3 regions of the Arthrobacter sp. K5 genome follow, and region 2 is predicted to be linked to each of the others. Evidence: riboswitches for the same ligand, from Rfam matches in the RefSeq annotation. Region 2 holds a riboswitch; each other region holds the start of a gene.
What was found. A riboswitch is a leader RNA that binds a small molecule or an ion and turns the genes downstream of it on or off. The one in region 2 is predicted to bind cyclic di-AMP.
Positions count from the first base shown of each region.

Region 1: another riboswitch for cyclic di-AMP. It lies ahead of ABRP34_RS15365 (NlpC/P60 family protein); the one in region 2 lies ahead of ABRP34_RS13255 (LysM peptidoglycan-binding domain-containing protein).
Region 3: another riboswitch for cyclic di-AMP. It lies ahead of ABRP34_RS18725 (C40 family peptidase); the one in region 2 lies ahead of ABRP34_RS13255 (LysM peptidoglycan-binding domain-containing protein).

Region 1 is NZ_CP159279.1:3,377,121-3,387,104, forward strand. It holds gene ABRP34_RS15345 (ABC transporter permease) at 1-580, shown strand, start outside; gene ABRP34_RS15350 (LLM class flavin-dependent oxidoreductase) at 614-2,011, shown strand; gene ABRP34_RS15355 (bile acid:sodium symporter family protein) at 2,008-3,027, opposite strand; gene ABRP34_RS15360 (GGDEF domain-containing protein) at 3,184-4,323, shown strand; gene ABRP34_RS15365 (NlpC/P60 family protein) at 4,556-5,338, opposite strand; cyclic di-AMP (ydaO/yuaA leader) riboswitch at 5,342-5,543, opposite strand; gene ABRP34_RS15370 (SulP family inorganic anion transporter) at 5,688-7,190, opposite strand; gene ABRP34_RS15375 (RelA/SpoT domain-containing protein) at 7,197-8,303, opposite strand; gene ABRP34_RS15380 (alpha/beta hydrolase) at 8,509-9,330, shown strand; gene ABRP34_RS15385 (ferredoxin reductase) at 9,674-9,984, shown strand, end outside.
Region 2 is NZ_CP159279.1:2,938,505-2,948,488, reverse strand. It holds gene ABRP34_RS13280 (IclR family transcriptional regulator C-terminal domain-containing protein) at 1-551, shown strand, start outside; gene ABRP34_RS13275 (DUF222 domain-containing protein) at 636-2,387, opposite strand; gene ABRP34_RS13270 (Re/Si-specific NAD(P)(+) transhydrogenase subunit alpha) at 2,635-3,915, shown strand; gene ABRP34_RS13265 (NAD(P) transhydrogenase subunit alpha) at 3,915-4,277, shown strand; gene ABRP34_RS13260 (NAD(P)(+) transhydrogenase (Re/Si-specific) subunit beta) at 4,274-5,647, shown strand; cyclic di-AMP (ydaO/yuaA leader) riboswitch at 5,811-5,979, shown strand; gene ABRP34_RS13255 (LysM peptidoglycan-binding domain-containing protein) at 5,985-6,902, shown strand; gene ABRP34_RS13250 (nuclear transport factor 2 family protein) at 7,171-7,584, shown strand; gene ABRP34_RS13245 (cytosine permease) at 7,581-9,128, shown strand; gene ABRP34_RS13240 (ArgP/LysG family DNA-binding transcriptional regulator) at 9,148-9,984, opposite strand, start outside.
Region 3 is NZ_CP159279.1:4,099,212-4,109,195, forward strand. It holds gene ABRP34_RS18690 (helicase-associated domain-containing protein) at 1-569, opposite strand, end outside; gene ABRP34_RS18695 (hypothetical protein) at 580-813, opposite strand; gene ABRP34_RS18700 (cold shock domain-containing protein) at 997-1,380, shown strand; gene ABRP34_RS18705 (DUF3027 domain-containing protein) at 1,389-2,003, shown strand; gene serC (phosphoserine transaminase) at 2,208-3,338, opposite strand; gene ABRP34_RS18715 (metal-dependent transcriptional regulator) at 3,686-4,381, shown strand; cyclic di-AMP (ydaO/yuaA leader) riboswitch at 4,532-4,774, shown strand; gene ABRP34_RS18720 (M23 family metallopeptidase) at 4,786-5,610, shown strand; cyclic di-AMP (ydaO/yuaA leader) riboswitch at 5,723-5,916, shown strand; gene ABRP34_RS18725 (C40 family peptidase) at 6,077-6,679, shown strand; gene ABRP34_RS18730 (NlpC/P60 family protein) at 6,780-7,565, shown strand; gene ABRP34_RS18735 (HNH endonuclease) at 7,786-8,286, shown strand; gene ABRP34_RS18740 (NTP transferase domain-containing protein) at 8,321-8,914, shown strand; gene ABRP34_RS18745 (DUF6457 domain-containing protein) at 8,951-9,298, shown strand; gene ABRP34_RS18750 (molybdopterin molybdotransferase MoeA) at 9,295-9,984, shown strand, end outside.

The DNA.
Region 1 (9,984 bases), 440 kb from region 2:
TGCGAGCGGATTCGGCATCGCCGTTGTCTCCGCTGTGGCCCTCGGCCTGCTCGTGGCCTGGTACGGGGCCCTTGACCGCTTCCTCAACCCGCTGCTGGAAGTCTTCAGGAACACGGCCGCACTTGCGCTGCTCCCGGTGTTCACGCTGCTGCTGGGCATCGGGGAGACGTCCAAGATCAGCATTGTGGCCTACGCGGCGTTCTTCCCGGTGCTGCTGAACACCATTGCCGGCGTCCGGACCGTTGACCCGCTGCTGATACGGGCCGCCCGCTCACTGGGGCTGTCCAATTTCCAGCTGTTCCAGAAGGTGATTCTTCCCTCCGCCGTGCCCACCATCTTCACAGGCATCCGGATGGCCGGCACATCCTCCATCCTCGTCCTGATCGCCGCCGAGATGGTCGGTGCCAAGGCCGGCTTGGGCTACTTGATCGTCAATTCCCAGATGAGCTTCCTCATCCCGGACATGTACGCGGGCATCCTGACCGCGTCCCTGCTCGGCCTGCTGGTCAACTACCTGCTGGTCGGCGTCGAACGCCACTTCTCCCGCTGGCGGACCGCCGTCGGATCCCGCACCGCCTAGCCCGCCCTCCCGATACCCACAAGGAACCAGATCATGCCTGAACGTACCCCCGCCAACGCCGGCGCACGCCAACTCCACCTGAACGCCTTCCTTATGAGCACCGGACACCACGAGGCCTCCTGGCGTCTTCCCGAAAGCGACAGCTTCGCCGGAACACAGGTGGCACACTTCCAGCAGCTCGCCCGCACCGCCGAACGCGGCGCCTTCGACTCGATCTTCTTCGCCGACTCGCCCGTACTGCACGGCGACGTGCGCCAGCGCCCCTACGGGACCCTCGAACCGACGGTCCTGCTCAGCGCCATCGCCGCCGTGACCAAGCGGATCGGGCTGATCGCCACGGCCTCCACCACCTACAACGACCCCTACAACCTGGCCCGCAGGTTCGCCTCGCTCGACCACATCAGCGGCGGCCGGGCCGGCTGGAACGTGGTGACGACCGCGGGCGAGGCCGCCGCGCGGAACTTCTCCCTGGAGGACCAGCCTGCGCACTGGCGCCGCTATGAGCGCGCCGCCGAGTTCCTCGACGCCGCCAGGAAGCTCTGGGACAGCTGGGACGACGACGCCGCGGTGGGGGATAAGGCCGCCGGGGTCTGGGCCGACAGCTCGCGCGTCCACCCCATCAACCACACCGGCCGCTACTTCCGAATCCAGGGTCCCCTGGACGTGCCGCGCTCACCCCAGGGGCACCCTGTCATCGTGCAGGCCGGCTCGTCCGAAGACGGCAAGGACTTCGCCGCCCGCTACGCCGAGGCCGTGTTCACCGCGCAGCAGACTCTGGCCGAGGCGCAGCGCTTCTATGCGGACCTGAAGCGGAAGACGGCCGCCGTCGGCCGCAACCCGGAACATATCAAGATCCTGCCGGGCATCGTCCCGGTCATCGGTTCCACCGAGCACGAGGCACGGCGGCTGGAGAAGCAGCTCGACGAGCTCATCCACCCCGAGCACGCGCGAAAGCAGCTGGCCGGCGTGCTGCGGGTCTCGCCGGAATCCCTTCCGCTCGATGCGCAGCTGCCCGAAGACCTCCCCTCGGAGGATGCGATCGAGGGAGCCAAGAGCCGGTACACGCTCATCGTGGAGCTCGCCCGGCGCGAACGGCTCACCGTCCGCCAGCTCATCGGCAGGCTGGGCGGCGGCCGCGGGCACCGCACTTTCTCCGGAACGCCCGAGCAGGTGGCGGACGCCATTCAGGAGTGGTTTGAGAAGGGCGCAGCCGACGGCTTCAACATCATGCCGCCCGTGCTGCCCTCGGGCCTGGACACCTTCGTGGACCACGTCATTCCGATCCTCCGGTCCCGCGGACTGTTCCGCCAGCAGTACTCGGGGCGCACCCTGCGTGAGCACTACGGACTGCCGCGGCCCGAGAACGGAATTGCCCCGGCCGACTCCGCCGAGGCGGCTGAAACGGAGCGGGCCGTGCCCGCTGCTGTCTAGGCTTCCCGCTGCTCCGGCAGGGGCTTCCGGGCCAGCCAGGCAGCGACGATGGCACCGGAGATGTTGTGCCAAAGCGAGAAGACGGCGGAGGGCAGGGCCGCCAGCGGGGTGAAGTGGGCGGTGGCCAGCGTTGCCGCCAGGCCGGAGTTCTGCATGCCGACCTCGAACGCGAGTGCCCTGCGCGCCTTGGCGTCCAGGCGGCCGAGCTTGCCGGCCAGGTAGCCGAGCCCCAGGCCGAAGCCGTTGTGCAGCACCACGGCCAGGAACACAATGCCGCCGGCAGCAAGGATCTTGCTGGCGCTTCCCGCTACCACAACCGCCACGATCAGGGAAATAACGACGGCGGATGCCCAGGGGAGCGCCGGCAGCGCCTTCGCGACGAGCTTCTTGAGGAATAGCCGGGCCAGCAAGCCCGCGATGACCGGCAGCAGCACGGTCTTGACGATGTCCAGCACCATGCCGCCGGCGTCGATGGTCAGGAAGGAACCGGCCAGGAACAGCACCAGGACGGGCGTGACCACCGGGGCGATGAGAGTTGATACGCTGGCGACCGCCACGGACAGGGCCACATCGCCCTTGGCCAGGAACGCCATCACGTTGGAGGCGGTGCCGGACGGCGCGCAGCCCACGAGGATCAGGCCCACGGCGAGTGCGGGTTCCAGATGGAGGAGGGTGGCGATTGCCCAGCCGGCCCCGGGCATGATCACGTAATGGGCCACGATGCCCAGCACCACGGCCCACGGCCTGCGCGCGACCGCGGCGAAGTCGGGCGGCGTCAGTGTCAGGCCCATGCAGAACATGATGATTCCCAGCAGGTAAGGGACCGCCGGGCCAAGGGGTTTGAAGGCGCCGGGAAGCAGGAACCCGGCAACGCCGGCTGCGAGCACCAGGAGGGGGAAGACGGTCACCGCGACGCGGGCGATCCTGGCCTCCGCGGCGAGGGCCGGATTCAGGGGTGCGGCGCCGGCCTCCGTGGCCGAGGAAGCGGGTACGGGGTCTTTTGTTGCCTCAAGCATTCAATAATGCTGGCACCGGAGGGGCACTACGGCCCAGTTCGTGAACTGATGTCTGACAAATGTGTCGTCCCCGGGAAATTCTCCGCGGCACACCGGGACCCCGGGCGCTCCCGGTGCGATACTGGATTGCACCGGATCGGGATTCAAGGGGACAGAATGATCCTAGACACGGCAACACTGCGGGTTGCTTTCGCGGCGATGGCCTTGGTTCTGGCGCTGCTGTTCTATTTTTCGACCTTCCGCAGCACCCGCTCGCCCTACAGCGCCTGGTGGTGCGCCGCCCTGCTCCTGTTCCTCTCCGGTTCCGCGTCATTCCTCCTCAACGGCACGCCGCAGCAGGTCTGGGCCAATCCGCTGGGTAATTTCCTGCTGGTGTCCGGCGCGGCAGGGGTCTGGGCCGGGGCGCGTTCCCTCCGGAACCTGAAGCACAATCTGTGGCTGTCCACCGCGCTGCCGGTCATCGCCGGCGCCGCGGCCGGCATCGACAGCCCGGGATCCAATACCTGGGCAGGCGGTGCAGTCTTCCTGGCATCCATGGCCACACTGATCGGCCTGGCCTCGCACGAGCTGTGGCGGCTTGAACCCGGGTACTCCCGGGTGAGGATTCCCATGGCCATCGCAGCGGGCGGGGTGGCCGTCTTCTACTTTTGCCGTCTGGTGGTGTTCCTTATCGAAGGGCCAAGCGGTCCTGTTTTTTCCACCTACTTCGGGTCCGCGGTGACCACCATGGTCACCATGGTGCTGCTGGTGGTGGTTTCCTTCAGCATGGCGGGGCTGAGCACCGAGCAGCAGACGCGGGCGCTCCGAACGGTCGCCACGCAGGACGGGCTGACCGGCCTGCTTAACCGAGGCGCTTTCCTGGAAGCGGCCGCCCAGGAACTGGAACGCAGCAAGGCAGCCAACAGCGGCGGCTCGCTGATCCTCGCGGACCTGGACCACTTCAAGTCGGTCAACGACACCTTCGGCCACGCGGCGGGCGACCTTGCGCTGCAGGCGTTTGCCAACGCGTGCAGCGCGTCGGCCCGGTCCACGGACGTCGCCGGGCGCTACGGCGGCGAGGAGTTTATCCTCCTGCTTCCGGGTGCAGGCCCCAAGAGCGCGGAAATCATCGCGGGCGAAATCAGCAGGAGGCTGGCAGAGCAGCACATACCGGAACTGCTGCGGATGCCGACCGTCAGCTACGGCATTTCCACCTACAATGCGACAACCGCGGACCTCGACGAGGTGATCGCGGCCGCCGACGTCGCCCTCTATGAAGCCAAATCACAGGGGCGGAACCGCACGGTCAGGGGCTGAGGCGGAGCTGTTGCCTTTTTAAGACCCTGCTGCCTCTTAAAGCAGGCACCGGATCCGGAATGCATGGGGGACAATCCGGACCCGGCGATCCTGACTCGCAGCTGGAGACTGCGGTCTTTCATCAGGCATAGCCAGTGTGTTCCACGATCCTTGTAGAAAGGTGGGAGCACCTTGGGGTGGCCGTGTTCCGCCGCCCCCAAGGCAGCGGAACACGGCGGTTTTTCAGCTTTTGCTAGGCCGCGCGAACGAACGTGACGGGGCCGGTGGCAGTGAGCCAGGACAGCGGGTGGGCCATGGTGGCGTTGATGCCGTTCATGCCGCCGCTGATGACCTTGCCGGCGCCGGCGTAGATGGCCACGTGGCCGGACTGGACCACCATGTCGCCGGGCTGCGGGGTGGAGACCACCTTGCCGTGGCTCAGGAACTGCATCGGGGCGAGGTCACCCACGCGGATGCCGGCGGCACCGAGGGCCTTCTCCACCATGGCGGTGCAGTCCTGTGTGATGCCGATCTGGGCGTAGGCCGAAGCCAGCATGGTTGCGTTGACGCCTGCCGCAGCCTGGACGGGGGCCTTCGGCGCGGGAGCCGCGGCCTTGACGGTGACCTTCGGTGCGGCGGCCGGCGCAGCTGCAGCCTTGGCGGGCGCGGCAACCGGGGCGGCGGCGGGTGCCGCGGCCTTCTTCGCTACCGGCTTTTCGACGACGGGTGCTGCCACCACGGGAGCCGGGGCCGACTTGACCGCGGTGCGTTCAAACTCGATCTTGACGCTGGAAGCAGCGTTCAGGGGAGCCTGCACCTGGCTGGCGGCCTCGGGGGCGGCGGCCGGAGCCTGCGCCGGCTGGGCCGGGGCGGCGCCGCCGGCGTTGGCCGCAACGGTTCCCGTGAACGCCAGGCCGGAGGCCGCGAGGATCACGGCTGCCTGGCGGCCGAGACCGGAATTTGCGGAGGCAATGCGGGTGAACGGATTGGAGTGGGCGGCCGCAGCACGGCGGCCAGAAATAAAGCGGAACGACATGAAGAAGCCTCTCCCGATGCCTGCGAGGTGAGCTGTCGGATTCGGATGGGAGGCACCCGGCCGCGGTCCTGAACGTGGTCAGGAACTGTGCGGCTTCACCCCAAGGCCCGCTTCAAGCAGGCCGAAAAGTGGTTTCCCCGTCTCTGCCGGACATGGGTCTTCGGTTGGTTCCTCGGGCTGCGGCAGAGTTAGGCAATCAGCGCGGGAGTGCCTCATCGGTGAAAAAGGCACGTTTTTCACGGTACGGGAGGCTTCGCCAAATGTCACATTAGGGTAACGGGGGTGTGTCGCTTATTCCGCCGCGGCCCGCGTCAGGTAAGGGATCGAGGTCCGATTTGTGTGGTGAACCTCACTCTGCGGCGCGGAGCTTGCCGGCGAGCCGCTCCCGCATCTGGAGGCTGGCCGAGTTGAGGCCGATCAGTTCCACCTCGCGGCCGTGCCTGCGGTATTTCTCCGTGACGGCGTCCAGCACGGCGATGGTGGAGGCATCCCACAGGTGCGAGGCGTGCAGGTCGATCACCACGCCCCCGATGTCCGGCTCGGCGTCGCGGGCGTAGTTGAACTGGGTGTAGAGGTCGTTGGAGGAGGCGAAGAACAGTTCGCCGTCCACGGTGTAGGTGGCCACCGTCCGGCCGTTGAGCTCCACTTCCGTCCGCTCCACGGTGGCGAAATGGGCCACCCGGCGGGCGAACATCGCCATCGCTGCCAGCACCCCCACCCCGACGCCGATCGCCAGGTTGTGCGTGACCACCACCGTGCCGACAGTGATCAGCATGACCGCGGTTTCTGATTTGGGCATCCGCCTAAGCGTTGCCGGTGCAACAGAGTGCCAGTCGAACGTGATGGCCGAGACGAAGATCATCACCGCCACCAGCGCCGCCATGGGGATGAGGCCCACGATGTCACCCAGGGTCACCACCAGTACCAGCAGGAAGACGCCCGCGAGGAACGTGGACACCCGGCTCCGGGCGCCGGAGCCTTTGACGTTGATCATCGTCTGCCCGATCACGGCGCAGCCGCCCATGCCGCCCAGGAAGCCTGTGACGATGTTGGCTACGCCCTGTCCCCAGGATTCGCGGGTCTTGTTGGAGCGGGTATCGGTGATGTCGTCCACCAGTTTGGCTGTCATCAGGGATTCCAGGAGCCCCACGAGCGCCATGGACAGCGAGAACGGTGCGATGGTCTGGAAGGTTTCCCACGTCAGGGGCACATTCGGGATGAAGAGTGTGGGCAGGCTTTCCGGCAGCTGGCCCTTGTCCTGGACGGTGGGGACGTCGATCCCGGCCATCACGGCGAGGGCCGTCAGGAGGACGATAGCCACCAGCGGTGACGGCACCGCCGTCGTAATGCGGCGGAGGCCGACCACGATCAGCAGGCCGGCGGCCACCAGCGGGTAGACGGGCCACGGAACGCCGAGCAGTTCCGGCAGCTGGGCCATGAACACGAGGATGGCCAGCGCGTTCACGAAGCCCACCATCACCGAGCGCGGGATGAAGCGCATGAGCCGGGTGACGCCCAGGACGGCGAGCAGGATCTGGAAGACCCCGGCAAGGATTACCGCGGCGATCAGGTGGTCCAGTCCGTGGCTGCGCATCAGCGGCGCGATCACCAGGGCGACGGCGCCTGTTGCGGCCGAGATCATGGCGGGCCGGCCGCCCACGAAAGAAATGGTGACCGCCATGGTGAAGGAGGCGAACAGTCCGATCCGGGGGTCCACGCCGGCGATCACAGAGAACGCGATGGCTTCAGGAATGAGGGCGAGGGCCACCACCAGTCCGGCGAGGGCCTCGGTCTTGAGGCGCCGCGGGGAACGGAGCGTGGCCCGGACGGACTGGAGCTGTTCGGGCTTCATGAAACTCTATTTCTTGGTCTGGCGGTAGCGCTCGATCTGCTTCAGCCGCCGCAGGAGGCTGTCGCGCCGCGGGTGGGGAACGGCGTCGGGCGCCTCAGCGGTGAGGTCGATGTGTTTGGTGCCGTACTGCCACAGCAGGAGGTCATCCAGCAGGCGGTCCGGTCCGGGGGAGTAGCGGTGGTCCAGGGCCCGGCGGACCTCGGTGATCCGGTTGGCGCTGAGCAGTCCGGCCAGCTGGACGGTCTGTTTGAGTCCGTGGGCCGCCAGGAGTTCGGCCGCCCATCCCCAGTCGTCATCTACTTTACGGTCCACGTGCGGGAGCAGGGTGCGCCAGACGTCGCGGATGCGGTTGGGGGTGAGCTGTGCCGCGCCCTCACCGTCCAGGTCCCAGTAGCTTCGGACCTCCTCGTAGCGTTCATGCAGGTCGGCGAAGGCGGTCTCCACGGTCTCCAGCATGGCGGCGGTGGCCGTGAACTGCCGGTCGAAGTGCGGCGTCCAGGCCCGCGGGTCCTCGGCCTTGAACCGGATGTCGTGCTCGATCTCGCTCCAGGCATGCGCGAAGACGGTTCGTATTTGGCATTCGAAGAAGTAGCTGCCGTTGGGCTGGACCTCCGGGTTGAACACCTGCTGGTAGTTCTTCACTACGTCGTTCTGGATGGTGCGCAGGATCAGGTGCCGGCTGGAGTAACCGTACGTTCCGGACTCGATCGAGCCGATGTCCTTTTCACGGTCCCCGCGGCAGTCGAACAGGTGCCTCTGGCGCTTGATCAGGTTGGCCACCAGGGCGTTCTCCGCCGGGAGCTTGGTAATTACACGGACGCCGACCATGTCGTTGAGGGTCCGGAACGGGTCCGGGAACTTCAGGAGCCGCGGGCCGCCGGGTTCCAGCGGCTCCTCGGTCCGGGCGATCTTCTCCCGGAAGGAATCCACGGACTTGGTCCGGCCGGTGACGAACAGCGGCGTGACCTCGGTGTCCTTGAGCATGGTCCGCAGTATCTGCAGGACTTCCCTGGTGACAAGCTTCAGGGCAGGCCGGACGCGCTCATAGAGTTCCACGCTTTCCTGCACGGAGTCGCGCTGAGTGACGTCCAGGCGATCCCAGTTGCTTGCCATGGTTCCAAACTATCAATACGGTGCGACAGCGGTGCCGGTGACACCCCCGCCACTGCAGCCCCTTCCGCCCCATGGAAGCGGCCTCCCTGTAGGCTCGGCATATGGCTGTTGTGCGCCGTCGTGCCCTGCAATCCCGGATCCCGGGCGTGCGGGAGGCGGCAAGGAGGGGCCCGGCGCCCCGTTTGAAGGATCCTAGGAGGATGCAGTGAAGCGGCAGAAGTACCACTATGGTGACCACCCCAGCCAGTGGGGCGAGCTCTTCCTGCCGGAGGCACCTGCCGCACGCAACGGCAAGCCGCCATCCCCGCGCGGCATCGTTGTGGTGATCCACGGCGGCTACTGGCGCTCGCAATACGGCGCGGAGCTGGGCGAGCCGCTGGCGAAGGACCTCGCAGCGCACGGCATCGTGGCCTGGAACCTGGAGTACCGGCGGGCGGGCAACGGCGGCGGCTGGCCGCGGACGTTCGAGGACGTCCTCGCCGGGATCGACAAACTCCGCGAGGTGGCCGGCGAGCACGGCCTCGACCTGAACCGGGTGGTGGCGCTGGGGCACTCGGCCGGCGGGCACCTGGCCGTCTGGGCGGCAGGGCGGGACCGGCTTGCCGAACTCGGTGCGGCCGACGCCGACCGGCAGGTCGCCCGGAACCTCAACGGTGAGGCCGTCCACCTGACCGGAGTGGTCAGCCAGTCCGGGTTGCTGAACCTCGCGCAGGCCGAGTGGGCCGACCTCAGCAACGGCGCCGTCAGCAACCTCCTGGGCGGCTCCGCCGAACGGTACCCCAAGCGCCATAAGTACGCCGACCCGATGAGTGCCGTGCCGCTGAGCATCCCGGTCTACGCCGTCCACGGGCTCGACGATGACACCGTGCCGGTGAGCCAGTCCGAGGCCTACGCCACTGCGGCCCGCGCGGCCGGCGCCCCGGTCCAGGTGGTCAAGGTCCCCGGCGACCACTTCTCGCTGATCGACCCGAAGGCACCGTCCTACCGGAAGTGCCGCGACCTGGTGCAGGAGCTGCTGCAGCTCTAGCGCGGGAACTCCTCCGACGTCCGTTCGTTGCATTGATATGGGCTGAGCCGGCATATGCGCGCCGACAGTAAGTATGCTTGTCATCAACCACGAATGCCGCAGACGCCACAACGGAGGGACATTGCCTTGTCAGGAACAGCGCGCCACCCGCCAGCTTCGGCCGCCCCATGCCCTGCCGATGAGTAAGGCCGGGCCGGCGGGTAGAGCGCGAAAGTGGACGCCGGTTGCTACCGGCGCCGGCTTGGAGGAATCTAGTAGGTGGGGATTGAGGTACTTTTGTATATTACGGTCCCGGGTTTCACTAGGAGATACACATGGGTGAACCCATCATGCGGTGGTCGGCGTGATCCGGCTTCGAAAGCTGGCGCGCGCCGCGTCCGTGCTGACAACTCCCCTGGCCCCGGAGGATATTCTCGCGCTCTTTGACCCGGTGTTTTCCGCCCGGCAGCTGCGCGGCGTGGTCACCAAAGTCGTTCCTGAAACGGCTGATTCGGCCACCATCCACTTCCGGCCCGGCCGCGGCTGGAAGGCCCACAAGGCCGGCCAGTGGGCCCGGATTGGCGTGGAGCTCGACGGCGTCCGGCACTGGCGCTCCTACTCGCTGAGCGCCCCGGCAGGCGAGGATCCGGCCATTACCGTGAGTGACATGGGTGC
Region 2 (9,984 bases):
CCTATCTTTCCGGTCTCTCGCTGCCGCAGCTGGCGCAGCCGCACCTGGAGGAGCTGTCCCTGAAGCTGGGGGAGTCGACGTCGGCGGCGGTGCTGGACGGAACGGACATCGCTTACATAGCCAGAGTTACCACCCGCCGGATCATGACCATCGGCATCACAGTAGGGACCAGGTTCCCGGCCTACGCGACGTCGATGGGCAGGGTGCTGCTCGCCGGCCTTCCGCCGGAGCAGCTGAAGGAATACCTGGCCGCGGCGGAGATCAAGCCCCTGACTCCGCGCGCGATCGGCACGGTGCAGGACCTGTTGGCCGTTCTGGACAAAGTTCGGGCTCAGGGCTGGTGCCTGCTGGACCAGGAGCTGGAGCTTGGGCTGATGTCCGTGGCCGCGCCTGTTTACCACGGCCCGAAGGTGGTGGCCGCCGTCAATGTATCGCTGCAGGCACAGTCTGTAGCCGCCAAGCCGGATCGCGAGGCCTACCTCGAATCCGTGCGGAAGGAAATCGTGGCCACGGCAGAACGAATTTCCTCGGACTTCTCCAGCGGACGGTAGCTGTACTCACCCGGTTGGTTGGTGACGCCGCCGAGGATCTGCGCGCCTTCCCACAACGGAGCTCAGAGAAAACCAGCAGTGAGCCTATTCCCGTTGGGGTCGTGAGCGGAAGTAGTGGTTGCGGCGGGGTTTTCGGTGGGGGTCGAGTTCTGGTGGGGGTTTGAACCAGGGGACTTCGTTGGTGATTTCGATGGTCCATAGTTCTTTGTGGATGAGGTGGTGGTGGTGGGTGCAGAGGAGGACGCCGTTGCCGGTGCCGGTGGTTCCGCCCCGTGACCAGTAGGTGATGTGGTGGGCTTCGCACCAGGGCGCGGGGATGGTGCAGTCGGGGAACGCGCAGCCCTGGTCCCGGGCCATGATGGCTTTGCGGATGTGGGGCGGGAAGACCCGTGAGGCGCGGCCGATGTCCAGGATCCGGCCGTCGCTGCCGAGGACGACGGGGATGAGGTCGGCGTCGCAGGCGATTTTGCGGATCGTGGCGGGGTTTACCGGGCCGGAGAAGGCGAACAGGGCGGTCCCGTCGCCGGTCCGGCCGGTGTAGCCCGGCCGGGGGCCCTGCACTCCTTGGAACGAAGGCGCTCCTTGGAACCACTGCGTGCCCTGCGAGGACTCCTGCGGCGGTGCTGCCCGGTCCTGCGGCGGTGCTGCCCGGTCCGGCGGCGGTGCGGCCCACTGTGCGTTGTGCCGTTGCTGGAGTTCGGCGAGGAGGTCGCGGTAGTTGATGGTGACCAGGATCTGGGGCCGGTGTCCGCCGTTGGCGGGCAGGGTGTCGGTGGTGAGGGCGGTTTGGCAGGCGCCGACGAGTCCGTCGAGTCTCTTCTGGCCCTGGGACCGGTGGTCCAGCGGGATTTCCGGGAGATCCGGGAGGTCCCAGCCGGCCGGGCCGCCCTGTTCCCCGGCCCCGGCACCGTCCGTCCCGTCACTGTCCGTCCCGGCACTGTCTGTCCTGTCGGTGCCGGTTGGGGTGCCGGGTGTTGGGGTGCGGGGGTTGGTGGCGGTGTTCATGGCGGTGGTGAGGGTTTCGAATTGTTCGGTGGTGGCGAAGATTTCCAGGTGCTGCAGGCCGTGTTTGGGGCGGCGGATGAAGGCGCCCTGGATCTGGCGGAGGGCCGGTTCGGAGGGTTCGGTCCCGTCCTGGTCGATGGCCTCGGCCCAGTGTTTGGTGACCCGGGTGAGGAAGTCGCCGTCGCTTTCGACGGCGGTTTGGGTCAGGGCGTGTTCCATCGCGGCGGTGAGGTCCGCGGTGGTGAGGTGCCGGGCCCGGTCCAGGGCCAGGGTGATGGTGCTCCCGGCGCGGGAGCCGATCCGGGCGGCGCTGACCGCGGCGGCGAGTTCTTCGTAGCGGGGCGGGAGCGGCTGCCCGCCGAACCCGGCCCGGGGCAGGACGGCGTCGGCCAGGGCGAGGCGGCGGCGGGCTTCGGCGGCCGGGATCCGCAGCCTGGCCTGCAGGAACTCGACAGTGGTCCGGGACCCGTCATCCCCCGGGCCCGGGCGCGCTGCGGCGGCGGGGCCGGGGACGAGGGGTGCCGCGGCGGTCAGCGGCCCGGTGAGCGCCGCGGCGCGGGCCCGGTCCACCGCGCCGGCGGCCACCACCTGCAGAAACTCCACGTGGCGGGAGAGCTGCTCGACCCGGTCCGCGAAATCCGCGGCCTGCCCGAAACCCCACAACGCCGTGTCTTCGGCGGTGATGGCGTTCGAGGCCAGATCAGCAAGGCTGCGGTCCACCACGTCCGCTCCGGAAGAAACGACCTGCAGGGCGTTGGCACCGGCAGAAGCCAACCCACTGGCACCGGGCCCTAAGGCCCGGTCTGCGGTGAATCCCCCCATGGCTTCCATGGAACCAGTCTGGTCCGGGGGTCTGACATTAAAAGCCCCGCCGGCCGAGGGGCCCAAAAAGTTTTTCGCGGACCACCCGAAGCGGCAGTCCAAAGCGTAAGCGGCCCGTCACCCTCCCGCCGCGCGCCCTTGGGCCATAGACTCTAGCCAACTACGTGTAGCAGCGCCGCTCCGTCCATCCGGCCGCTAAGGTCCGGAAACTCCAGGGGAGCAGGGCGCCGCTGCACCCGTTGGAAGGAAGTGGCGGGTGAAGCTGGGCATAGCGCGGGAGCGCCGGGAAGGCGAGCGGCGGGTCGCTGCGACGCCGGAAACCGTAAAGCAGCTGGCCGGACTGGGCCTGGAAGTGCTGGTCGAATCCCGGGCCGGCGTCTCGGCCGGGCATGCCGACGATGAATACCGCCAGGCAGGCGCCCACATCGTTGACGACCTCGATCCCGCCCTGCTGGATATCCTCGCCCATGTCCGGCCGCTGGAACTCCCGACGGCGACAGCCCTGAAACGCGGCGCCGTCACCGTGGGTTTGGCCTCGCCGTCGTCCGAACTCACCACCGTCAGGGTGCTCGCCGAAGGTGGCGTCACGTCCTTCGCGCTGGAACTCGTGCCGCGCATCTCCCGTGCCCAGTCCATGGACGCTCTCTCCTCGCAGGCCCTCGTGGCCGGCTACCGCTGCGTCCTCGAAGCTGCCATCCGCCTGCCCCGCTTCTTCCCGCTCTACATGACAGCGGCCGGAACCGTGCCGCCCGCGAGGGTGCTGGTGCTCGGCGTCGGCGTGGCGGGGCTGCAGGCGATCGGAACGGCTAAACGGCTGGGCGCCCGTGTGTCCGCCAACGACATCCGGCCGTCCTCCGCGGAAGAGGTCACGTCCATGGGCGGCACCTTCATCAAGCTGGACCTGGAGACGGCGGAGGCGGCCGGCGGATACGCCCGCGAGCTCACTGCCGACCGCGGCGCCCTGCAGCGGCAGTTGCTGGCGCCGCACGTAGCCGACGCCGACGTTTTGATCACGACGGCGGCCGTCCCCGGCAGGCGTGCCCCGCTTCTGGTGACCCGCGAGATGGTGCAGGGCATGCGCCCCGGGTCCGTCGTCGTCGACCTCGCCGCGGAATCCGGCGGCAACGTCGAGGGGTCCGTTCCCGGCCGGGACATCCACGTCCCCACCGCCGACGGAAAGGGGACCGTCACCGTCGTCGGCCTTAAGGACGCGCCCTCCGCCATGCCCACCGACGCCTCCCGGCTTTACGCGAAGAACGTCGCCAACCTACTGGCCCTGATGACCCGCGACGGGACGGTGGACCCGGATTTCGATGACGACGTGATAGCGGGTGCCTGCCTGACGCACGACGGCGTGGTGCGTCATCCGCCGACGGCGGAGGCTCTTGCGGCGCTCACGGGGGAGAACGCGCCCGGTGCCGCATCAACGGACGGACCACCCGGCGACACGGACACCGCAAGTGACACGGACCACGAACTCGCCGACGAGCTGGCGAACGGGCCGGAAAAGGCGTCGGAAAACGAAGGGGTGGTCTGATGGACGGTATCAGCCTGCTGACCATCACCGTGCTTGCGGTGTTTGTCGGCTTCGAAGTGGTGTCGAAGGTGTCCAGCACGCTGCATACGCCGCTGATGTCCGGTGCGAATGCCATTCACGGGATCATCCTGGTGGGTGCCATCATCGTCGCCGGGCAGGCCACGCACCCCTGGGTGCTCGCGGTGGCGCTGCTGGCGGTGGTCCTCGCCACGGCGAACCTTGTGGGCGGTTTCGTGGTAACGGACCGCATGCTGGAGATGTTCCGCGGCCGCAAGGAAAAACCGGCGAAGCCCGCCCCCGGGGTTGGGGCTCCGGGCGTCGCCCAGCCTGAAACCAAGGAGAACACGGAGGCCACGCGGTGATCCTCCTCGACCCCAACGTCACCGCCCTGCTCTACCTCGCGGCCGCCGTCTTCTTCATCCTGGCGCTGAAGGGCCTCAACTCGCCGCGCACCGCCCGCCGCGGCAACCTCATCGGCGCCTTCGGTGCGCTGGTCGCCGTCGTTACTGTCTTTTTCTCGACCCGGCTGGACAACGTCCCCCTGATCCTCGGCGCCATTGCCGTCGGTTCCGGTGTGGCCGCCCCCGTGGCCAGGCGCGTCAAGATGACCCAGATGCCCCAGCTCGTCGCCCTCTTCAACGGGGTGGGCGGCGGCGCCGCCGCCCTCGTGGCGCTGCTGGAACTGCCGCATGCGGAGGACGCCTGGGTGCGCGTCGCCGTCGTTTTCACCCTGCTGGTAGGGGCGGTGTCCTTCGCCGGCTCAGCCGTGACGTTCGCAAAGCTGCAGGAGCTCATGACCACCCGCCCCGTGGTGTTCCCCGGCCTGCCGGTGCTCATGGGGGCGGTGCTGCTCGCCGCCGTCGGTGCCGCGGCCGCCGTCGTGACGGGTGGCTCGCTCGCCCTGGCGCTGCTGCTCCTCCTGCTGGGCCTGGTGGCAGGCGTGCTGCTGGTGCTGCCCGTGGGCGGCGCCGATGTGCCGATCGTCATCTCGCTGCTCAACGCGTTCACCGGCCTCGCCGTTGCCGCGTCCGGCCTGGTGCTGGGGAACGTGCTCCTCGTGGTGGCGGGCACGCTGGTGGGGGCATCGGGCACCATCCTCACCCGGGCGATGGCCGCGGCCATGGGCCGCAGCGTGGCCGGCATCCTGTTCGGCGCGTTCCGGGGAGGTTCGACGGCGGGATCCACCGTCGTGAGCGACCGCCCGGTCCGCTCATCCAGCCCGGAGGACGTGGCTGTACTGCTGGGCTACGCGCAGCGCGTGATCATCGTTCCCGGCTACGGGCTCGCCGTTGCGCAGGGACAGCACACCGCGGCAGAGCTGGCGCAGGCCCTGGAATCCCGGGGCATCCGCGTGGACTTCGCCATCCACCCCGTGGCGGGACGCATGCCCGGGCACATGAACGTGCTCCTTGCCGAGGCCAATGTGCCCTACGAATCGCTCAAGGAAATGGGCGAGATCAACTCCGAGTTCCGCACTGCCGACGTCGCGCTGGTGGTGGGCGCGAACGACGTCGTGAACCCCGCCGCGAAGACCACCGCAGGCTCGCCGATCTACGGGATGCCGATCCTTGAGGTGGCGGACGCGCGTCAGGTGGTGTTCCTCAAGCGCTCCATGCGGCCCGGGTTCGCCGGGATTGAGAACGACCTCATGTTCGAGCCGCAGACAACGCTGCTGTTCGGCGACGCGAAGGAGTCCCTGACGAAGGTGCTGGGCGCGGTAAAGGCCCTGTAGGGTGGGGCCTTCGGGGACCCTCTATCCCGGCTCCTGCAGTACCGCCTCCGCCTCCGTCCGTTACCGAAATGTGACTTTTGCTGCGTGAGTGCGATAGCCTCGGGCGGTGTCCTGGTTCCGCTCAGGGCATTCCCGGGCAGAATGCCGAGCCCTGCCGCTGACCGGGATCCGTTCGCTACGACCAACAGGCAGGGACGGGGGAACCACCTTTTTACCGGCCTTGCGAGTCGAGGCCTAGGGGTTAAGTCCAGACGCTCCGCCTAGCCGCGGGCAGGACCGGGTGACTCCCATCCGAACCCGACAGCTCACCCCGCAGGCATGGGAGAGGCAAACCACCATGTCACGTAAGTCCATGTCCGCGCGCCATCGCGCCACCCCCACGACGTCCATCGCCCTGCAGGGCCTGTCGTATTCCCTCAAGTCCAACGCCGCCACGGTTGCCAAGCCGGCGGCAGCAGCCGCCGTCGCTTCCGGTCTCCTCTTCGGCGCCGGGGCGCCCGCCCACGCAGGTTCCTACGCCCCTGAGACGCCGGACGCCGCTGCCCAGTCTGTCGCTGGCCAGGCGCTTGCTGCCCCCGCCGCGCCGGCAGTCCCGGCCCCGGCGGGCGGCGGATCTGCTGTTGCCGGAGCGTCTCACACCGTTGAGCCCGGCGACACCCTTGGCGCCATCGCAGCACGCCACGGCGTCAGCCTCGATGCTCTTCTGGCAGAGAACGGCCTGTCCCTGGCCTCGGTCATTTACCCAGGTGACCAGATCTTCATCCCCGGGCCGGGCGCAGCTGCAGCCCCCGCAGTACCTGCGGCTCCGGCAGCACCCGCGGTGCCTGAGGTTCCTGCCGCGCCGGCGGCCCCTGCGGCCCCGGCTGTCCCCGAGCCGACCGGCATGGGGATCTACAACGCCTCCGCGTCGATAACGCCGGCAGCAACCGCTCCGGCAGCCAGCGGCACCGGCGCAGCCATTGTGGCCTCCGCCCGGGCGCAGCTCGGTGCCACCCAGGACTGCACCGTCCTGGTGGAGCAGGCCCTGCGCTCCGTCGGCAAGTCCGTCGGCGACCTCGCGCCCGCACAGTTCCACCAGTACGGAACTCCGGTTTCGGCCCCGCAGCCCGGGGACCTGATCATCAGCGCGGGACACGTCGGCGTCTACATCGGCGGCGGGCAGGCCATCAGCAGCGGCATGAACGGTGTCAACGAAACCATCGTGCACCCGGCCTCCTGGCTCACCGGCTCCACTTACGTGCGGGTGAACGCTTAGCAGTCGGAAGGGTTTACACGGCAGCGGCGGGTGCATCGGCACCCGCCGCTGCTGCGTTTGGTGGCAGTTGAGCTTGCTTCACGCCCGCTTCGCGGCTCCCCGGCGGCCACGCAAGCTCCGCGGCCGTCCGCGGCTGACATAAAATGTCACTTCCACGCAACAATTGTTGACCTATGGATACCGAGACGGTTAACTGGCAACCTGACCGGATGTGAGGTGGGACACGTCACGGCTGAAACTTCGCAAGCAACGCCGAGAGTGAGTTCCCGTGGACCTAATCACCACCGCCGAGGTTGAGGCAGCAGCGACGAGGCTGATGACCGCCTTCGCGGCCACCAACACAGACGACTACTTCGACTGTTTCGCGCCTGACGCGACCTTCGTCTTCCATTCCGAACCGGACCGCCTCACCTCGCGCGGGGAATACCGCGCCCTGTGGCAGAACTGGCTCCAGGATGGTTGGCAGGTCGCAGGGTGCACCAGCTCTAATCCGCGTATCCAGATCGCCGGCCCAACCGCCGTTTTCAGCCACGATGTCGAAACCGTCATCGACGTCGCCGGCACCAAAGAGACCCTTCACGAGAGGGAGACCATCATTTTCACCAGGACGGAGTCTGGCAGCGTGCTCGCCCTTCACGAGCATCTCTCTCCGGCGCCGGCTAGCCCAAAGGCAATCTCATGACAAACGAACTCAAAGCCCCTGCCGTGACCGAGGTCGAAAAGCATGGCATCGAGCCGATTCCCGCCGCCGACCGGACCGCAAAACCGCTGGATCTGTTCCGTCTCGTGTTCGGCGGCGCGAACACCTTCGCCACGGTAGTCCTGGGGTCGTTTCCCATCCTCTTTGGGCTGTCCTTCAAGGACGCGCTGTTGGCCACGGTCCTGGGCGTGGTGGTTGGTGGCCTGATACTTTGCCCAATGGCCGTTTTCGGCCCGACCAACGGAATGAACAATGCCGTTTCGTCGTCCGGGCACCTGGGCGTGCACGGCCGTGTGGTGGGATCCTTCCTGTCACTCCTGACAGCCTTCGCCTTCTTCTCCATCTCCGTGTGGAGTTCAGGGGACGCGCTGGTAGGGGGCGCGAACCGCCTGGTGGGCCTGCCCCAAAACGCCGTGACGCTAAGCCTCGCCTACGGCGTCTTTGCTGTCCTGATCCTGACCGTGTGCATCTACGGGTTCCGTTTCATGCTTTGGGTCAACAAGATCGCAGTGGTCGCAGCGTCACTGCTTTTCCTGCTCGGAATCGTTGCTTTCGCGGGCACGTTCGACGCGTCGTACGCCGGGACGTTCGGTCAGGGAGCGGATGCAGCTACCAACGCACTGTTCTGGCCGTCCTTCATCGGATCGGCACTGATCGTCATGTCCAACCCGATCTCCTTCGGCGCGTTCCTTGGCGACTGGTCCCGGTACATCCCGGCTGAGACGCCCAAGCGAAAGGTCATGGCTGCCGCCTTCCTGGCCCAGGTGGCTACCCTCGTGCCGTTTGGCTTCGGCCTGGTCACGGCCACCATCATTGCCACGGAGGCGCCGGCATTTTTTGAAAACTCCGATTATGTGGGCGGGCTCCTGGCCGTCTCCCCTGCCTGGTACTTCCTGCCGGTGTGCCTCATTGCCCTGGTGGGCGGAATGTCCACCGGCACCACCGCGCTTTACGGAACTGGCCTCGACTTCTCCAGCGTCTTTCCCAGGTTCTCCCGCGTCCAGGCCACGTTGTTCATTGGCTCCATCGCCATCGTCTTCATCTTCGTAGGCCGCTTCGCATTCAACATTGTGCAGAGCATCTCCACGTTTGCGGTGCTCATCATCACCTGCACCGCGCCCTGGATGATCATGATGATGATCGGTTACGTAACGCGGCGGGGCTGGTACGACGCTGACTCCCTCCAGGTTTTCAACCGCCGCCAGGTTGGTGGCCGGTACTGGTTCAACCGCGGGTGGAACTGGCGCGCGATGGGCGTCTGGATCTTCTCGGCGGTCATGGGAATCATGTTCGTGAACGTTCCTAACCAGTTCGTCGGTGCTCTCGGCAACCTCGCCGCGGGAGTGGACCTGAGCATCCCAATTTCGATTGGCCTGGCTGCAGTTCTTTACCCCGCAGTGCTGTGGCTCTTTCCGGAACCTGCGGACGCGTATGGCCCGGAGGGCCCAAGGTTCGTCAGGGCAGCTGCCCCGAAGAACATCCCGATCGTCGACGAGAAGAAAGATCTCGAGTCCGTGCTGTCCTGACGACCCCGCCGCACCGAAACTAATTTCGGTGCGGCGGCAGGGTTTGTGCGGCGCGGACGACGGCGTTCGTCACCTCCGCGAGGCCCGGCGAGTCCAGGGTCCACACCTGCCAGAAGAGCCGCAGGTCCTCGCTCCACCCCGGGTCGAGCTCTACGAGCGTGTTCCCGGGGTCCTGTTGGTCCGGCACCATGCCCCAGCCCAGGCCCGCGTGAATCGACTCGACGAACTGAACTGAATCGGGGATAAAGTGCTGCGGGGGCGTGGCGTCCGGCGCGACGCGCGCGAGAACAGCGAGCTGGTGCGTGTCCTTCCGGTCGTACTGCATGACAGGGGCGACGGCGAGGGCCTCCGGCGTGGGGCCGTCCGGGAACCAGCGGGCGGCGAAATCGCGTGAGGCCTTGGCCCGGTACACCATGGTGCCCAGCGGCCGGAGGGTGCACCCCTGCACCGGCCGGGGATCCGCGGTAATCGCGCCAACGGCGTCGCCGGACCGCAGCAGGTCGGCCGTGGCGTGCTCGTCGTCGCGCAGCAGCTCGAGGGCCACGCGGCCGCCGAGCGCAATCTCCCGGTAGGCCGCCGGCAGCCACGTCGCGATGGAGTCTGCGTTGGCCACGACGGGAACCCGCAGCCGCTCGGCGCTGGGCGGCGCGCCGCCGTCGTCGTCCCCCTCGTCGTCCTCCGGCTCCCGCAAGGAAAGGACCGCCTCGTCGGCGAGGAGCAGGAGCTGGCGCGCGGAACGGAGGAGCCGTTCGCCCGCCGGCGTTGGGCGAACCGGCTTGAGGCGGCGCACCAGCACACTGCCCACGGAGCGTTCGAGCGCCTTGATGCGCTGGCTCACGGCGGAGGGAGTGAGGCG
Region 3 (9,984 bases), 1.2 Mb from region 2:
GCCAGCGCCGCCTCCATCGGGGTGGTGGCCGGCTGCACGGCGGCGCCGCTGCGGTGCAGCTCCGCGACAAGCTGGACAACGCGCTGGGCGAAAGCCGGCTGCAGCCTGACCAGCTCGGTGTAGCTGCGCCCCAGCCCTGCGGGGTAGATCCCGACGACGTCCTTCAGGCTGCTCACCGGAAGGTAGAAGCGCTGCCGCTGGGCGCCGGGTCCCGCGCCGTGCGGCGGCTCCGCCCGCTGCACGAGGGCCAGGTCATGCAGCGACTGCAGGAGCTGCTCGATGGCCGCCACCGTGGCCCCTGCGATGGACTTCTTCAGCACCGCGGCCGATGCGCTGTGCCCGGTGTCCGTGTTGGTGCACAGGTGCAGGGTCTCGAGGACCTGCATTTGCGGGCGGTTCAGTCGTTCCAGGGCCCGCTGCACGCTCACCCGCGCGCTGGCGCGGGCGGCCAGCGCGGGGAAGTCGGGAACGCCGGGGGAGATCAGGTCCGGCCGCGCAGCGAACAGGGCACGCAGTGACTCGTCGCTGCGTGCCTCCAGTTCCTTGCTGAGCGCTCGAATGAGGGACATCAGTCCAACGTTACCGCCCGCCGGGGCTTCCTGCCCGGCGGCGGGCGGCAACGCCGTCGACCACCAGCACAAGCATCAGCAGGAAGGCCGCCGGAAGGCCGTAGAGCGCCGTTGATGTGATCCACTGCGGCGCGGCCTGGCCCGCAGCGGCCAACGCCATGACCGCCCCGACGGCGGCAAGGGACAAAACTGCAAGGAGCACTGCGGTGGCCATCATTGGCCGCCGGAAACGCGCGGATTTCATGGACGTAACGCTAACAGCAGCGCCGCGGCCGCGCCTCAAAGCGGGATTAGCCTGCCAGTCAGGATAACCTTGAAGGAACAGACCAACATGGACCAGTCAGTCATACCTTGAACCCGCACATCAGTGTGGATGCGGTGACGGCTGGCCATGTCCCAGAACGTCAGAACGAAGAAGGTTGATTAGGTGCCTACCGGCAAGGTCAAGTGGTACGACAAGGACAAAGGTTTCGGATTCCTCGCGGGCGAGGACGGGCAGGAAGTGTTCCTTCCCAAGTCCGCATTGCCCGCCGGAGTTTCTGAACTGAAAGCCGGCACCCGGGTTGAGTTCGGCGTCGCGGACGGACGCAAAGGCGCCCAGGCCCTAGGCCTGCGCGTCCTCGAAAAGACGCCGTCCATCGCCAAGGCAAAGCGCCCCAGCGCGAGGGATCTCGCCCCGCTGGTGCAGGACCTGGTGACGGTTCTGGACAACCTGTCCGGCACGCTGTCGTCCGGCAAGTATCCGGATGGCAACAAGGGCAAGGCCATTGCCGCTGCCCTGCGTAAGGTTGCCGACGAGCTGGACGCCTAGGCCTCCCGATGAACCCGGAACCTGAACAGGCCGAATCCAAGGTGGAACCCAAGGCACCCAAGCGGCGTGCCGGTGTCCCGGTGTGGCGGACGGGGAAACCCGACGCCGTGCTGGCCGCTGCCGTGGACACCGCCCGGACCGCCATCGAAGGCATTGCGAAGGCATCCGAAATCGGGGAGCACCTGGCCGCCCGCACCGAGGGCGACCGCGTGGTGACGCACCTTTTTGAATCACGGCTGCCGGGGTACATCGGCTGGCAGTGGTATGCCGTCCTGACCCGGAACTCCCGCTCCAAGGTGATCACGGTCAACGAGCTTGGCCTGCTTCCCTCGGAAGACTCGATCCTCGCCCCGGAGTGGGTGCCGTGGGCCGAGCGCGTGCGCCCTGAGGACGCCCAGGAGCAGGACGCGGAAGACGCCCAGGACGAAGCTCCTGCTGAAGACGGGGCCGACGGCGCTCCGGGTGAGACGGCCGCGGGCGCCGAAGCCGCCGCTGAAACAGGGTCCGACACCGAAACAGGGTCCGACACCGACACCGAAACAGAGTCTGGCGCCGACGCGGCCTCCGGGGATGAGGCTGGTACCAATGGCGAGACTGAAACTCGCGGCCGAGAGCAGGACTGATCACACCGCCGGATCAGCCGGGACTTAATGCGGAATGCCCCCGCTACCTCGTAGGTAGCGGGGGCATTCCCATGAGTCCGGACGGAACCGGCCTGGCGCAAGCCCGCCCGACGCCGTCGAACCTTAGCGGAAGAGTTTTGTCCAGATAATGGGGCTAAACGGCCGTGGAGCTCCGATTATCTGGACATCAACTCAAACTCCTGGCTACTTCTTCAGCTCGCCAACCACGTAGTCGATGCACTCGAGCAGGGCGGAAACATCGGATGGCTCGATGGCCACGAAGGTGGCGATGCGCAGCTGGTTGCGTCCCAGCTTCCGGTAGGGCTCGGTGTCCACGATGCCGTTGGCGCGGAGCACCTTGGCAATCGCAGCGGCATCGATCGAGTCATCGAAGTCGATGGTGGCGATCACGTTGGAGCGCTCGGCGGCATTGGCAACGAACGGCGTGGCGAATTCGGAGGCTTCCGCCCACTTGTAGATGCGTCCGGCCGAGTCGGCCGTGCGTCCGGCGGCGAAGTCCAGGCCACCGTTGGCGTTCAGCCACTGCACCTGGGCATCCAGCGTGACGAGCGTGGACAGCGACGGGGTGTTGTACGTCTGGTTCAGCTTGGAGTTGTCGATGGCGGTCTTCAGGTCCAGGAAGTCAGGGATCCAGCGCCCGCTCGCCTTGACGCGCTCGGCCCGCTCCAGCGCTGCCGGGGAGAAGAGGCCCAGCCACAGCCCGCCGTCGGAGGCGAAGTTCTTCTGCGGTGCGAAGTAGTAGACGTCCGTCTGGGCCACGTCGACGTCAAGGCCGCCGGCAGCCGAGGTAGCGTCCACCAGCACCAGTGCGCCCTCGTCGGCGCCATTCACCCGCTGGACGGGCGCGGCAACACCCGTTGAGGTCTCGTTCTGCGGCCAGGCGTAAACGTCAACGCCCGCCTCGGCCTTGGGGGCGGGGCAGGTGCCGGGCTCGGACTTGATGATGGAGGATTCCGCAAGGAACGGCGCCTTGTTGGTGGCCGCGGCGAACTTGGACCCGAATTCGCCGAACGACAGGTGCTGCGCCTTCTGTTCCACCAGGCCGAAGCTGGCGACATCCCAGAACGCGGTGGAACCGCCGACACCCAGGACCACTTCGTAGCCTTCGGGGGCACGGAAGAAAGTGCTGAGGCCTTCGCGGACGGAGCCAACGAGGTTCTTCACCGGGGCCTGGCGGTGGGACGTGCCAAGGAGCGTCGTGGCGGCTGCGGAGAGCGCCTCGATCTGCTCCGGCCTGACCTTGGAGGGACCGGCGCCGAACCGTCCGTCCTTGGGCAGGAGGTTTGCGGGAATAGTGATGCTGGTGTCGCTCACAGTGGCTCCAATTTTCGGCATGGAAATGCGGTTCGGCTGGGTCGGGGCGATGGCCGGCAGACAACCTTGACCGCCACGTCGACCCTCCTTATTCTGCCCGAAGCGCCGATACCGGAGGAACACGCCCCCGTCATAGTCCAGTCACTGAGACAGTGCCCGCCGCCCGCCCTGCGAATTATCCGGACTAATTCAAAATAGGCTAAGCTGGCACTGAACGTACGGGCAGACAGCCGGTGCTGCGCCGCCGTCGGATATACGACCGCCGCTGCAGCTTGCCGGATCCCGGTGCGGCGGGCCCGCGGTACGGTGGGACGGACACAAATACTGTGCTCGAGGAGCTGAGCTGAATGACGGATCTGATCGACACCACGGAGATGTACCTTCGCACCATTCTGGAGCTGGAGGAAGAGAACATCGTGGCGCTTCGGGCACGCATCGCCGAACGCCTCCGCCACTCGGGCCCCACCGTTTCCCAGACCATCGGCAGGATGGAGCGCGACGGCCTAGTCGTCGTCTCCAATGACCGCCACCTTGAACTGACCGAAGTGGGCCGGAAGCGCGCCACCGAGGTGATGCGCAAGCACCGGCTCGCCGAACGCCTCCTCGCCGACGTCATCGGCCTCGACTGGGCCTACGTGCATGACGAGGCCTGCCGGTGGGAGCACGTCATGAGCGAACGGGTGGAGCGCAGGATTTACGAATTGCTCGACCACCCCACAGAGTCGCCGTACGGCAACCCGATCCCCGGCCTTGCGGCGCTGGGCGGGCCGCCTGCCAGCCCCTTTACGGACGGGGTGGTGAGCCTGCTCGATGCCATGACCGGCTACGGCCCGGAATCCCAGGTCACCGTCATCCGTCTGGCAGAACCCATCCAGGTGGAGCCGGAGCTGCTGCTCCAGCTGGATGAAGGCGGGATCCGGCCCGGCGCTGCCGTCTCGCTGGAGCGTGTGGGGGAGTACATCTCTGTCCGCGTGCCCGGTTTCGAAGGTGCCCTTGAGCTGCCGCCGGAAGTGGCTGCGCACGTGTTCGTGCGAGTCGGCTAGCTTCTCAACAGCCCCTCGGGGCCCATGACGCATCTGTCTGACATCTGCAGGCAGGATGACCTACCACTTTTGCACAGTGAATATAACGGAATTATTACTGTGCCTTTTAATCGCCTATAGTTAAACGGCAACGCCGATACACAAGCGTTACCTGATCTGGAGCCGAACCCTGCCAGCAGATCAGCAGCACGAGTCACCCACTGGCAGGGGCGGGGGAACCACAACCGGCTGTTTCTAACAGCCTTGGGGTGAAGTCCGCAGCAGCAAGTCTCTTCCGCAGAAGGAATCCTCCTGGGATACCCCTGTGCCGGAATGGCTTGTTACGGCGGACCGGGTCCGAACTCTCTGACCCGAATCCGACAGCTAACTTCGCAGGCTATCCAGAGAGGAAACAGTACTTGTCCATGCAGAATGCCCGGGGCCGCCGCCGCGCGTCCGGTCCCGCTCCGGAGCCGCGCCTCGCGGAGGCCATTGCCGCGGACCGTCCCCGGGACGCCCAGCGTGAAGCGCGCCGTCGCCGCCGGGGTCCGTTCCGGCAGGTTACGGATTTCGCCTCGGCCAGCGGCGTTGGGCAAAAAGCCGGCGTAGCCCTTGCCGCCACGGGCCTGCTGCTGACTGTGACCGTCCCCGCCACCAGTCCTGTTCTTGCCGCCGGAGAGCAGCAGGGAGAGGCGTCCGCGTCCGTTGCCTCCCCGGCCCAGCCCAAAGTCTCGGCTGAAGCGGCGGCAAAGATCGACTTCAGCCGCACGTCCGTCTCCACCACCGGTGACCCGGACGGAAAGCTCAAGCAGCTCCTGAGCGCCCAGTCGGCCGGCAGCATCAGCCGTTCGGCGTCGGTGGGCACCTTGGGTGGCCCGCTGACCACGCTGGTCAAGTCCTCGCCGTTCGGTTACCGGGTCAGCCCGATCACCGGCGGCGCCGGCGAGTTCCACCGCGGCCAGGACTTTGCCGCCCAGTGCGGCACCGAGGTGCTGGCCGCAGCCAGCGGCACTGTGACATTCTCGGGGTGGCACCCGTACGGGGGAGGCAACCGCGTGGTGATCGACCACGGCAACGGCCTCGAGACCACGTATAACCACCTGTCGTCCTCCAGCGTCCAGGTTGGCCAGAAGGTCACCCGCGGCGAAGTAATCGCCCTCAGCGGGACCACAGGCGCCTCCACCGGCTGCCACCTCCACTTCGAGGTGATGATCAACGGGGACGTCGTTGATCCCACCGGCTGGCTCTGAGCCAAGCCGAGTGAGCACTCTCATTCCTGTGACACGCCGTGACCTGAATGTGACATTGGCTCCGAACTGCTGTACCGTCTAAACCGCGTCAACTTTTCCGAAGTTGACGCTCTTGAGTGGATTGCCTAACTCTGCCACCGCTCAAGGTCCGTTCGCATTACATCGTCTGGCAGGGGCGGGGGAACCAATTTTGGTCTTCGCAAGAAGGCCTTGGGGTTAAGTCGCAATGCTTCCCAGGAAGCGGAGCGGCCGGGTGACTCCCATCCGAATCCGACAGCTCACCTCGTAGGCATTGGGAGAGGCTACCTTCGTGTCTTCACGCCACAATGCCGCGCGCCACCGCGCGCACACGGTTCGTATGAACCCGTTGGACTCCGTGTCCAAAGCGGTTAGCGCCAATGCCGGCACAGTAGGTCGCCAGGCAGCTGTTATCGCAGCTGCTTCAGGACTCATCCTGAGTGTTGGCATGCCTGCCAACGCAGCCGACGCCAACATTGGTGTTTCCGCCTCCTCGGAGACCGGTTCCCAGGCATCGCAGCTTGCTGTGACCGCCGCACCCACCGCCACTGTCTCCTTCGAGCGCCCTGCCGTCACCACGGTGGCAGCCCCGGTCGCCGAAACCATCGCTCCCCAGTCGAACGATGAGAGCCAGACGGCCGACGCAAGCCAGGCCGGCAGCGAGATCGCAGGTGCGGCCCTGGCCGTCACCGCCAAGTCCACCGATGGTGCGGCCTCCGCCGCAGCTTCCGGGCTGGCTGCAATCGCGTACACCGGCATTGGCAGCCCCTACGTCTGGGGCGGTACCACGCCCAGCGGCTGGGACTGCTCCGGCTTTACCCAGTGGGTTTACGCTCAGGCAGGCATCAGCATTCCCCGCGTCAACGCGTGGAACGCCATGAAGCCCACTTCAACGCCTGCTCCCGGCGACCTGGTCATGCAGAACGGCGGCGCCCACGTGGGCATCTACGTCGGCAACGGCATGATGATCAGCGCGCTGAACCCCTCGCAGGGCACTCTCCTGCACGCGGTGTCCGCAACGGGCACGTCCGCTTTTTACACCCTTCGCTAAGAATCCGATTCGAGGCGGGCCGGCTTACCCCCAAGATGCCGGCGCGTCGATAACCCATGGCCTGCTACCGCGGTCCGTGGAACACGAAAGAGAGAAATTAATGACTACACGTGCGACCATTGCACGGCACCGCGCCGAGGTCACCAAGACCAACTCGCTGGCTGTCATTGCCAAGGCCGTCGGCGACAACGCCGGTGGCGTGGGCCGCCAGGCTGCAGTTATCGCTGCTGCGTCCGGTCTTGTCCTGACCAGCGGCATCGCCGCCAACGCCGCTGAGACCAACGTTCAGCGCGAATCCGCCGCGGCCTCCACGCTGGAAGTCCAGTCCGCTGCACCGGCCAACATCTCCGCTGCTTCCAGCATCGCCATCTCCTACGAGAAGCCTGCTGTCTCCACCACGCCGGCTCCCGTCGTCGAGGCCCCCAAGCCTGTTGTCAAGGTCCAGGAAGCCGCTCCCGCCGTTGAGGCCCCGGTTGCCGACGCCGCCCCGGCCGTCCAAGCCGCCGCCGCCGTCGAGACCGCTGCCCCGGCAGCGCCGAAGACCACTGCCGCCAGCGGCAAGGGCGCTGCAATCGCTGCTGCGGCCTACGCCCAGCTGGGTGTCTCCCAGGACTGCACCGCGCTGGCTACCAACGCACTCGCCGCCGTAGGCGTCCACTACCACGGCTGGCCGGCCGGCTACCTGTCACTCGGCCGCACCGTCAGTGCTGCTGAAGCCCGGCCGGGCGACCTCGCCTACTACCAGAACGGCGGCATGGGCCTGGCCCACATCGCTGTGTACGTCGGCAACGGCCAGGCCGTCCACGGCGGCTGGAACGGCGGAACCACGGCCCTGTTCAGCGTGAACGTCGGCTCCGGCCCGGTCTTCATCCGCGTCGGCGGCTAAGACATCCAAAGCCTTCAAAAGGACCCCCGCCAGTTGGCGGGGGTCCTTTTTTGCCTTGCGTCCGCATGAATTTTGGGGACACACCCTGACGATGCTTGTGTTCGATTCGCTCATCTGCCTAGTGAGTGTTTACTCTTATGGTGTCGATCCATAGCCCGGACATGCAGAGGGCAGCCGGCCCTCGCGCCTCTGCCGGGTGCGGCCGTGAAGAGGTATGTGCATGCGCACACTCGTTCTGAATGCTGGATATGAACCGCTGGCGGTAGTGACATTCCGCCGGGCGCTGGTCCTTGTGCTCACCGGAAAGGCAAGCGTGGTGGCCGAAGGCGACGATCCTGTCGTCGGGCCGCAGGACATCATGGGCCGTCCGTCCGTGATTCTCCTTAATCGCTACATCCGCCCCCGGTACAACATGATCACCGCGGTAAGCAGGCGCGGTGTGCTTCGCCGCGACGGCCACCGGTGCGCCTACTGCGGCAAGGCAGCCCACACAATAGACCATGTCCAGCCCAAATCCAGGGGCGGTGCGGACTCCTGGGAAAACCTCGTCGCAGCCTGCCTCCGCTGCAACAACGTCAAGGGTGACCACACCCCCAGTGAAATGGGCTGGAAGCTCCGGTTCGATCCGGCTCCACCGGTGGGCACCATGTGGCAGATCAAGGAACTGGAGAAGCCCACACCGGCGTGGGATCCGTTCCTGCTCCCGGAAAGAGCAGCCTGACGCTGGTCTGGGCCCGCAGCCTTAAGCTGGGTGTGTGGACTTTGACGCAGTAATCCTGGCCGGCGGCCGCTCCTCGCGGCTGGGCGGCTCACCCAAGTCTGCCCTGATGTTCGACGGCGCCACCCTGCTTGAGCGCTCGCTCGCGGCGGCCGCGGGTGCCCGGCACACCGTTGTGGTGGGACCTGAGGCGGCGGGCCTTCCCGGTGGTGTTCTCGCCTCGCGTGAGGACCCGCCCTTTGCAGGTCCAGCCGCGGCCATCGCCGCCGGCCTCGATGCGCTCAGGGGTGCAGACCCCGCAGACCTGGTCCTGGTCCTCGCATGCGACATGCCCCGCGTCGGCGAGGCGGTCCGCGCTCTCTTTGACGCCCTCCCCGGCGCCGGGGCTGACGGCGTCATGGCGGCATCGTCCGACGGGCGGCTGCAACCGCTGGCGGGTTTTTATAGCACAGCTGCGCTAGAACGCGCCGTGCAGGCTGCCGCCGCACGCAACGCCCTGGTTCACGGGTCAGTCTTCGCCCTCCTTGCTAGTCTTGACGTGCAGGCTGTGGTTGTCCCCGCCGGCTCCACGGACGACGTGGACACGTGGGATGATGCCGCCGCGTTGGGAGTAGCTGTCCGGGAGCAATGACCCGCATACCGGACCGCCGTGAATTTGGAGGCAGGCATGAAAAGCCAGGACGAGACGCTCGAGGAATGGTGCCGTCTGCTGCTGCGGGCCTTTGAGCTCGAGGACGTGGACGTGGACATCAACGAGGTGTTGTCCGTCGCGGGAGTGGCTGCGCACTCCGTGGTGCGTCCAGCGGCGCCGCTGACAACCTTCATAGCCGGGCTCGCCGCCGGCCTCGACTGCGCTTCGGGCCAGGCGCCTGATGTCCAGGCGATGCAAAGCGCCATGGAGGTGGCCCGTGCCGTTGCCAAGGCCTATGCGGCCGATGAGGCGCAGGCTGTGACAGGTACCCCGGCCGTGGGTTCCGCCGGCACTTCGGGGCCCAGCGGGACTCCGGGGGAATGACAGCCGCGCCCGAGCACCGCTCTGACGACCCCTACTCCGCCGTGGAGGCAACGCCTGCCAGTGGCGCGACTGCTGCTGGCGGCGGCACTGCTTCCGTCCCCGACGCCGTACCCTCTTCTGACGTCGAACCCGGTCCCGACGCCGGACCCGCTTCCGACGCAGCACCCGCTTCCGACGCGGGGGAGCCGGACGCGCCCGCCAAGCACCTGGCGCACACCTGGGAGGAGGCCCGGCAGGCCGCTTTCGACTGTGCTGCGCCGATACCCGCGGCACCCGTTCCCTTGCGCGACGCCGTGGGCCGGACCTTGGCCGTGAACATCACCGCCCACCAGGACCTGCCGCACTACGCGTCGTCCGCCATGGACGGCTGGGCCGTCAACGGAACAGGTCCGTGGATCCTGGCCGAGCCGGGGCAGCGTCTGGCACCGCACCAGGCGAGCGTGATCGTTACGGGCGGACTGATTCCCCCCGGTGCCAAGGCGGTGCTGCGCACCGAAAGCGGCGTGATCTCCACGGACGACGACGGGCTGCCAGTCCTGACACTGGGCGGCACCGCCAGGCCCGGCGAACCAAGGAACGGCCAGCACATCCGCAAGGCGGCAGAAGAGGCGACCGCCGGGGACGTGCTGGTCAGGGCCGGCGTCGTGCTTAACCCCGCCCATGTGGCCCTTGCAGCCCTCGCCGGG